Linked DNA regions of Roseisolibacter agri. The protein of the gene in region 1 interacts with the protein of each later gene in a pairwise test. Links are inferred from orthologs where the notes say so. Each region holds a gene or a part of one and is shown in the gene's direction. Other genes may lie near its edges.

Region 1 (3,113 bases):
GTGGACGCATCAGCGGCGGCTTCGTGCTCACCGGCGGCGGCGCGGAGATGCCGGGCGTGACGGAGCTGGCGACGGACGTGTTCGGCGCCAACGTGCGGCTCGGGATGCCGCGCGACTTCGTGGGCGGGCTGCGTGAGACGGTGGAGTCGCCGCGCGCGGTGACGGCGGTCGGGCTGGCGCTCTACGGCGCCTCACGTCTCGCGCTGCGCGGCGCGTCGGGCGCCACCGGCGCGGTGAGCGGCAAGCGCATCGCGATCCCCGCGCCCGGTGTGGACAAGTGGGCGCAGCGACTGAAGCTCTGGCTGCAGGATTTCTTCTGAGCGACGTGCAGCGGGCCGCCACGATACGCGTGGCGGCCCGCTCGTCAAGTGTGACGCGCTGACGCACGCGGCGCGCGCGTCGCGCCACCCTGGCACGACGCAGCGCGTGATGGACGCGTCGCGCATGGCACGCGCCCGCCCGGGCGTCGTGCGTCACACGCGGGTGAAGAATCCGTTGCGCGCGCGCGTGTCCGACGCGCGCCGGGTGTCGGACGCGCCGGGACGTGTGGAAAACGTCCGCCGTGCGGCTGCAACGCCGGCGGGTCGGTGGCGTTGTGATCTTCCGCGCGCTGGATCGTCCGTGTGAGGTGATCACCCGTGGCGACGACGTCGACGGGTGGCGGCGCGCCGTGCGACCGGTGTGCGGCGAGGCTTGCGCGCACCCCTGTGGCAGCGCGCGGGAATCGCGTTATATTCGGCGGCGGTCGAGAAGCCTCCGCAGTCGCCGCGCCGGCAGTTCCCCCCTCCCTCGGCGCGAGTAGTGAAGGCTCGACCCGGGCAGCCGCCCCGCCCTCGGCTCGCCCAACTCCCCCCCGCAGCATCTGGAGTCGCGTCCGCATGATCTTCGAGTTCGAGGAGAGCGCCACGCAGAACGCCCGCATGAAGGTCGTGGGCGTCGGCGGGGGTGGCGGCAATGCCGTCAACCGCATGATCGAGGAGCACCTCGAAGGCGTCGAGTTCATCTCGGTGAACACCGACGCGCAGGCGCTCCTGACCTCGAAGTCCGACGTCAAGATCCAGATCGGCAAGAAGCTGACGCGCGGTCTCGGCGCCGGTGCGCGCCCGGAGATCGGGCGGCAGGCGGTCGACGAGAACCGCGACGAGGTGTCGCGCGTGATCGCGAGCGCGGATCTGGTGTTCATCACGTGCGGCATGGGCGGCGGCACCGGCACCGGTGCGGCGCCCGTCGTCTGCGAGCTCGCGCGCGAGGCCGGCGCGCTCACCGTCGGCATCGTGACCAAGCCCTTCCTGTTCGAGGGGCGCAAGCGCATGCGGCAGGCGGAGCATGGCATCGCCGAGATGCGCAAGCACGTCGACACGATGATCGTCGTGCCGAACGAGCGGCTGCTCGCGGTGGTGGGGAAGGGGATCCCGTTCGGCGACGCGCTGAAGAAGGCGGACGAGGTGCTGCTGCACGCGACGCAGGGCATCTCGTCGCTGATCAGCGTCACGGGGCTCGTGAACGTCGACTTCGCCGACGTGCGCACGGTGATGCAGAACGGCGGCTCGGCGCTCATGGGCACCGGGATGGGCCGCGGCGAGAACCGCGCGATGGAGGCGGCGCAGCAGGCCATCTCCTCGCCGCTGCTCGACAACGTCTCGATCTCGGGCGCGACGGGCGTGCTGGTGAACATCACCGGCGGCGCGGACCTGACGCTCGGCGAGGTGCACCAGATCAACGAGATCGTGCACGACGCGGTGGGCGACGAGGCCGAGATCATCTTCGGCGCGGTGCACGAGCCGGCGATGCAGGGCGAGATCCGCGTGACGGTGATCGCGACGGGCTTCGACCGTCAGCTGCAGCTCGGCGGGATGGGCGGCGTGGGTGGCGGCGCCGAGTCGGGCCGCGGCAACCCGAACGTGCTGCCGTTCCCGCGCGGCGAGCGCCCGGCGCCCGTCGGCGGCCGCGTGCTGAACGCGGGCGCGCGCACCGCGCCCGCGACCGAGGCCGCGCCGCGGCCGCGCGCGCCGATGAACGCCGCCGAGCGCGGAGGAGCGCAGGATCTCTCCGACATGGAGATCCCGACGTTCATTCGCCGCCAGATGGACTGACGGAGTCCGCGTAGTGTCCTCGCCCCGCAAGTCGAAGGGTCGCCCGCACGGCCGCCTGCGCGCCACGACATATCTCGTCGTCGGTGGCGCGGCGGCCGTCGCCGCGTATCTGACCCCCGAGGCGCCGGAGCCGGCGCGCCCCGTCGTCGCCGCGCTCGCGGAGTCGCCGCGCGCCGTCGAGGCGCCGCTCGCGCCCGTGTGGCGCTCGCGCGTGGACACCCTCGGCCGCGGCGAGACGCTGGTGGCGGTGCTGGAGCGCGCGGGGGTCAGCCGCTCCGAGGCCGCGCGTGCGCTGCAGCAGACCGACGTGCTCGATCCGCGGCAGCTGCGCGCCGGCATGACGGTGACGACGAGCGGCATGAGCACCGACTCGATGCCGGCGGAGATCGTCGTGCAGCCGGAGGTCGATCGCGTCGTGCGCCTCAAGTACCTCGCGGGCGCGTGGAAGGCCATCGAGGAGCGGCTCGCGTGGCGCACCGACACCGTGGCCGCGCGCGGCGTCATCGCGTCGAGCCTGTACGAGACGATGCACCAGGCGATCGGCAGGAACCTGCCGGCGCCCAAGCGCTCGGAGCTGGTCTGGAAGCTCGCGGACCTGTTCGAGTACCGCATCGACATGAGCCGCGACCTGCAGAAGGGCGACTCGGTCGGCCTGCTGATCGAGCGGCGCGTGGCGCCCGACGGCTCGCCGCGCGACGCGAAGATCCTCGCCGCCGCGCTCACCGTCGGCGGCAAGCCGGTCGAGGCGATCCGCTTCCGCGGCAAGGGCACGCTCGGCGACTTCTACGACCAGGAGGGCAAGTCGCTGCGCGCCGCCTTCCTGCGCGCGCCGCTGGAGTTCCGCCGCATCTCGAGCGTGTTCGGGATGCGCCGCCACCCGATCCTCGGGATCCTGAAGGCGCATCGCGGCACGGACTACGCGGCGTCGTCGGGCACGCCGGTGCGCGCGATCGGCGAGGGCACGGTGATCAAGGCCGGCTGGAGCGGCGGCTACGGCAACGTGCTCGAGATCCGGCACCG
Region 2 (3,150 bases), on another replicon or contig:
GTAGCGCCGCGCTTGACCTCGCCCCCCCGCGCCCGGTAGTCTCAACTTCATGCGCCACTTGTGCTTCGCCGCCACGCTGGGGGCCGCCCTCGCCGTCGCCCCCCGCGTGAGCCCGGCGCAGACCGTGCCCGGTCGCGACCTGTACGACTTCGCGATCGGCGCGCTCGGCGAGGCTCCCGCGCTGGCCATCGAGGCCGCCGGCGGGCTGTACAACCCGGCGGCGACGCTGCTCGCGCCGACGGGCCGGATTCGGGGCTCGGTGACCCACCTCAACGCTCCCGGCGACCGCGGACTGAGCGGCGAGGTGATCGGGCTGGAGTGGCGCCAGACGCCGAAGCGAGCGTTCGCGATCACGGTCGCGCGCGCCGGCGTCTCCGACATCCCGCGCACCGACGACACGCCGACGGCCGTCGGCAGCCCGGTCGTCTACGACAGCTACCTCGTCTCGGCCGGCGCCAGCCAGCGGGTGCTGCGGCACCTCGCCGTCGGCGCGGCGCTGCGGTACCGCGTCGGACGCCTCGACACCGCCTCGGCCTCGACGGCGGGCGCCGACGCCGGCGTCGTCGTCGATGGGCTGCTCGGCCGACGCGACCTGCGGCTGGGGGCGTCGACCTTCCTCTGGCGCCCGGGTGCCGATCGCGACGATCGGCCGCTGACCTCGCTCGGTGCCGACGCGCGCGTCGCCGGACGGGCCGTCGCCCGCGAGGTCCGGGTGGGCGCGTCGTACCTCGGCAGCCGTGGCGGCGAGCACGAGGGCTACGGCTACGTCAGCGCGCGCCTCCGCAACGTCGAGGGCCGCGCCGGCCTGGCCCGCGCCGCCCGCGGTGGCGAGGCCGACACCCGCACGCGCCTCGGCCTCGGCCTGCGGTATGCCGGACTGCTGGTGGGCGTGGCGCGCGACGAGAGCGCGTCGGGCTTTGGCAGCATCTACCAGATCACGCTCAGCTCGATCTTCAAGTGACCGCTCCCGACATCCCCACGCCTGCGCACGCCGACGACGCCGCGCCCGCGGGCCGCGCGCTCCCCGTGGCGCGACGCCCCGCGGGCATCCCGGCGGAGGCCGAGGGCAAGGTCAACCTGCTCGACATGACGCCGGCGGAGGCCGAGCGCGCGCTGCGCGAGTTCGCCGTGGCGCAGGGGCAGCCGGCCTACCGCGCGACGCAGGTCCTGCCGCGCCTCTGGCAGAAGCCCGCGCGCGACTTCAGCGAGATGCGCGAGCTGCCGGCGGCGTTCCGCGAGGCGCTGGCCGAGCACTTCGTGCTGCCGCGGCTGCAGCTCGTCGCGAACCAGCGGTCGAGCGACGGCACGCGGAAGTTCCTCTTCCGCCTCGCCGACGGTCAGGCGATCGAGACGGTCGCGATCCCCGACCGCGACCGCCTCACCTTCTGCATCTCGTCCCAGGCCGGGTGCGCGCTGAAGTGCTCGTTCTGCGCCACGGGCGTGATGGGCTTCCAGCGCAACCTGCACGTGTTCGAGATCGCCGGGCAGGTGCGCGAGCTCGCGCTGCTGGACGAGGAGCCGATCCGTGCGACCAACATCGTCTTCATGGGCATGGGCGAGCCGCTCATGAACTGGAAGGCGGTCGACCCGACGCTGACGATCCTGAACGATCCGCAGGGCTTCGGCATCGGCGCGCGGCACATCACCGTGTCGACGGTCGGCGTGCTGCCCGGCATCGTCGCGCTGGGCGAGCGCCCGGAGCAGTTCCGCCTCGCGATCTCGATCCACGCGCCGACGGACGCGCTGCGCGGGGAGCTGATGCCGGTGAACGTGAAGTTCCCGCTCGCCGACGTGATCGCGGCGGCGGCGGCGTTCGACCGGCGCGTGACGTTCGAGTACGTGATGCTGGGCGGCGTCAACGACCGCGCGGAGCACGCGATGGAGCTGGCGCGACTGGCACGCGAGTGCCGCGCGTTCGTGAACCTGATCCCGCTGCACCCCGGCGGCGCGATGGGCTTCACGCCCACGCCGCCCGACCGCATCCAGCGCTTCGCGGAGACGATGCGCAACCGCGGCGTGGAGGTCGCGGTGCGCAAGAGCCGCGGCGTCGACATCGCCGCGGCGTGCGGGCAGCTACGGGTGGAACGGCTGGGCCGGCGCGCGCCAGGACGCGCCGATGACGACCGTGACGTCCAGGTAGCGTGAGGTGTCGGGGCGCGTCTCGATGCGCGCCCCGCCCATCGCGTACGCCACGCGCTTCGCCCACTCGGGATGCCCCGAGCGGTCGATGACCACGACGCTGTCCTGCTGCGCGCCGCTCGTCCCCACCGCGACGACGTCGAAGCCGCGGTCGCGCAGGTAGAACATGCCGCGGCGCCCCAGGCCGCGCGTGCGCGTCGCGTTCAGCACCTCGACGCGCACGCGCGCGTCGCCCGGCGGCCGGCCGAGCGTGTCGTCGGCGGCGGGGAGCTTCGGCCCGGCCTCGTCGCTCGCGGTGCCTGCGGGCGCGTCGTCGAACGCCGCCTTCACGCGCGGCCACGCAGCGCCCGCCGCCATCACGAGCGCCAGCGATCCGAGGATCAGCCAGCCGGGGCGCATCCAGCGCGGACGGTCCTCGCGCATCACGCCGTCACCGCACCGCGTTCCAGAGCGTGACGGCCTGCGGGAAGAGCTCCTTCCCCTCGCGCAGCGACCACTCGAGGCGCATGCGGACGACCTGCCGGAAGACGGCGTCGAAGTCCGTGGGCACGTGCGCCGCGAGGAACGCGCGGTCCGCCGCCGCGAACTTCCGCCCCGGCTCCAGGAAGTCGGCCATGTACAGCGCGCGGCCCACACGCCCCCACTCCGCGGAGCCGAGCGTGTGCCAGCGGATGGCTTCCAGCAGGTCGGTGCGCGTCTCACCGCGGCGCGCCAGCAGCGTCGCGGCCGCCGGGCCGTGCAGCACCTCGACCGGCGAGGTCGCGTCGTCCGAGAGCTCGCGCAGCAGCGCATCGGGCGCGTCGCGCAGCGCATCGTGCAGCAGCCCCGCGTCGCGCATCGCGGCCGCTTCCGCGGCATCGCGGGCGACGTGCGGCGCCCATGCGTCCAGCAGCGCGGTGACGCGCGCGATGTGCGCGCGGCGCTTGTCGCTCACCTGCGCCCACTCGGGGAGCGCGAGCGTCGTGGACGGATCGCCGATCGGTGCGGTCATGAGGGAACGCTCAGTCGTCG
Region 3 (3,011 bases), on another replicon or contig:
AACGCGGCGAAGATGGCCGCGGGCCTGGGCGCGAAGGTCGTCCTCCTGGACATCAACCTCGATCGCCTGCGCTACCTGTCGGACGTCATGCCGGCCAACGTCCAGCTGATCTACTCGAACCACCAGAACATCCGCGAGCAGATCTCGACGGCGGACCTGGTGGTCGGCGCGGTGCTGATCCCCGGCGCCAAGGCCCCGAAGCTGGTGAAGCGCGAGGACCTGAAGCTGATGCGCCCGGGCGCGGTGATCGTGGACGTGGCGGTCGACCAGGGCGGCTGCATCGAGACGATCAAGCCGACGACGCACGAGAACCCGACCTACACGATCGACGGGATCATCCACTACGGCGTCGCGAACATGCCGGGGGGCGTGCCGCGCACCTCGACGCTGGCGCTCACGAACGCCACGCTGCCGTACGTGCTGCAGCTGGCGAACAAGGGGTGGCGCCGGGCGCTGCGCGAGAACCCCGCGCTGCTCAAGGGCCTCAACGTGGTGGACGGCCGCGTGACCTACGCCGGCGTCGCCGAGGCGTTCGGGCTGGAGGCCGTGGACCCGGCCGAGGCGCTGGCCGAGCCGGCGCTGGTCTGAGCGTCGGAACGGGCGTCCCGCGGCCTCGGGCCTGCATGGGAGTCGACGGGGGGTGCGGCGGTTGCCGCGCCCCCCGTCGCGCGTCGTGGGAGGGTCGCGCTCCCGGGCCGCGCGGCGCGCGATCCGACGACCGCGAGCACGCGGCGTAGGTCACGTCGCGGCGCGGACTTTCGCTTGAAGCAGTGGGGGGCGCCGGCTAGGTTACGCGCGGCGGCCACCCCCCGTCCCAGCAGGGGCCGCACGCGTTCGCCGAACGGCCGCGTTGCCGGCCGTTCGGCCGTCCGTGCGTCGCGGCCCGACGCCTCGCAAGTCCACCGACCTCGTTGATGCGCTGGCCTTTCAAGAGAGCGGGTTCGCTGTTCCCCGCCAACGCGATCGCCGTCGATCTCGGCACCGCGAACACGCTGATCTACGTCAAGGGCGAGGGGATCGTCCTCAACGAGCCGTCGGTCGTCGCGATCGACCGCGAGACGAAGAAGATCCGGGGCGTCGGCCTCGAGGCCAAGCGCATGCTCGGTCGCACCCCGGAGAGCATCATCGCCGTACGGCCGATGAAGGACGGCGTGATCGCCGACTTCGACGTCACGGAGAAGATGCTCCGCTACTTCCTGACGCTCGTCATCGACAAGCACGTCTTCAAGGTGAAGCCGCGCGTGATCGTGTGCGTGCCGTCGGGGATCACCGAGGTGGAGAAGCGCGCCGTGCGCGACTCCGCGATGGGCGCCGGCGCGAAGGAGGTCTTCATGGTCTCCGAGCCGATGGCCGCCGCGATCGGCGTCGGCCTGCCGGTCGAGAGCCCGACGGGCAACATGGTGATCGACATCGGCGGCGGCACGACGGAGATCGCCGTCATCGCGCTCGCCGGCATCGTCAGCGACACGTCGATCCGCACCGGTGGCGACGAGCTGGACATCGCGATCGTCCAGTTCATGCGCAAGAACTACAACCTGCTGATCGGCGAGCCGACGGCGGAGCAGATCAAGATCACGATCGGCTCGGCCTACCCGATCGGCGACGAGCGCGAGATGGAGGTCAAGGGCCGCGACCTCGTCTCGGGCATCCCGAAGACGGTGCGCGTGCACAGCAGCGAGATCCGCGAGGCGATCCAGGAGCCGGTGCAGCAGATCGTCGACGCCGTGCGCCGCGCGCTCGAGATCACGCCGCCCGAGCTGGCGTCCGACATCGTCGACCGCGGCATCGTGATGACGGGCGGCGGGGCGCTGATCCGCGGGCTCGATCACATGCTGAGCCAGGAGACGGGCCTCCCCATCCACGTGGACGAGGATCCGCTGACGTGCGTCGTGCGCGGCACCGGCAAGATCCTCGACGACGAGGAGAAGTACTGGTCCGTCCTCACCACCTGAGCCAGCGAGGCCGGGCCGTGGCACGCGGCGCACGCGCCAGCAGCACCGTCGTCGACACGACGCTGCTGGGCATCTGCCTCCTCTCGTCGCTCGTCCTCGTGTTCCTTCCGGGGACGCTGCGCGACCGGGCGGCGGGCGCGCTGCGCCGGTCGGTGGTCTCGCCGCTGGCCGAGCTGCAGCGGCGCGCGGAGCTGAGCCGCGCGGCGTTCGTCAGCTACGACACGCGCATGACGGCGCGCGGCGGCACCGCGCGCGCGGTGGCCGAGGCGGAGTCGCTGCGCTCCGAGAACGAGCACCTGCGCAAGCTGCTCGGGCTCGCGCGCCGACTCGGCTGGGGCTTCGTGACCGCCGAGGCGATCCCGAACCAGCTCACGGGTGAGCTGATCCAGACGCAGATCCTGCGCACGTTCATGGTGACCGCCGGCGGGCGCGCGGGCGTCCAGCCGTTCACGCCGGTGGTGACGGCGGAGGGGCTCGTGGGGATGGTACAGGAGGTCGACCCGGCGATGAGCCTCGCGATCTCGTACCTGCACGAGGACTTCCGCGTCAGCGCGATGACCACGGACGCGTCGGCGTTCGGGATCGTGCAGCCGCACCTCGGGCGCGGGCCGGAGCGCGGCCTGCTGGAGCTGCGCGGCGTGCCGTTCCGCAGCCAGCTCAAGGCCGGCACGCTGCTCGTCAGCTCGGGGCTGGGCGCGACGTATCCGCGCGGCATCGCCATCGGCACCGTGCTGCGCGAGGTGCAGACGCCCGAGAAGTGGGCGCGGACCTACCTGCTGCAGCCGGTGGTGCCGCTCGCGTCGGTCGGCCCGGTGCTGCTGCTGACCAAGCCGCGCGCGAACGCGGGCGTCGACAGCGTGTGGACCACGGTGCAGGCGTCCGACTCCGCGGCCCGCGCCGCGGCGGCGGCCGGCGACTCGATCGTGCGCGCGACGCTGCTGCGCGAGGCGGCCGCGCGCCGTGCGGCCTTCGACACGTCGGCGCCCGTCGACTCGACGCGCCCCGACTCCCTGCGAACGGACAGCGCGGCTGCGCCCGCGCCGACCGCCCCGCCCACAA

The links.
Region 2: the proteins of ftsZ (region 1) and rlmN interact in binary tests that used the Escherichia coli proteins (3 or more experiments, as listed by UniProt). The link is inferred for Roseisolibacter agri from one-to-one orthologs.
Region 3: the proteins of ftsZ (region 1) and rosag_RS19350 interact in binary tests that used the Escherichia coli proteins (3 or more experiments, as listed by UniProt). The link is inferred for Roseisolibacter agri from one-to-one orthologs.

The regions. Positions count from the first base shown.
Region 1 is NZ_BRXS01000004.1:624,648-627,760, forward strand. Bases 23-2,985 are described here. They hold ftsZ (cell division protein FtsZ), read left to right. Parts: upstream 23-878; coding sequence 879-2,093; downstream 2,094-2,985. Other genes in these bases: ftsA (cell division protein FtsA), read left to right, coding at 23-320; rosag_RS14930 (M23 family metallopeptidase), read left to right, coding at 2,107-2,985. Outside these bases: more of ftsA, read left to right, coding at 1-22; more of rosag_RS14930, read left to right, coding at 2,986-3,113. UniProt on the Escherichia coli protein: Essential cell division protein that forms a contractile ring structure (Z ring) at the future cell division site. The regulation of the ring assembly controls the timing and the location of cell division.
Region 2 is NZ_BRXS01000006.1:176,789-179,938, forward strand. Bases 52-3,051 are described here. They hold rlmN (dual-specificity RNA methyltransferase RlmN), read left to right. Parts: upstream 52-957; coding sequence 958-2,145; downstream 2,146-3,051. Other genes in these bases: rosag_RS19130 (hypothetical protein), read left to right, coding at 52-961; rosag_RS19140 (LytR C-terminal domain-containing protein), read right to left, coding at 2,074-2,562; rosag_RS19145 (hypothetical protein), read right to left, coding at 2,570-3,051. Outside these bases: more of rosag_RS19130, read left to right, coding at 50-51; more of rosag_RS19145, read right to left, coding at 3,052-3,130; rosag_RS19150 (hypothetical protein), read right to left, coding at 3,141-3,150.
Region 3 is NZ_BRXS01000006.1:220,782-223,792, reverse strand. What follows is about bases 73-2,933. They hold rosag_RS19350 (rod shape-determining protein), read left to right. Parts: upstream 73-914; coding sequence 915-1,952; downstream 1,953-2,933. Other genes in these bases: mreC (rod shape-determining protein MreC), read left to right, coding at 1,970-2,933; ald (alanine dehydrogenase), read left to right, coding at 73-588. Outside these bases: more of ald, read left to right, coding at 1-72; more of mreC, read left to right, coding at 2,934-3,011. UniProt on the Escherichia coli protein: Forms membrane-associated dynamic filaments that are essential for cell shape determination. Acts by regulating cell wall synthesis and cell elongation, and thus cell shape.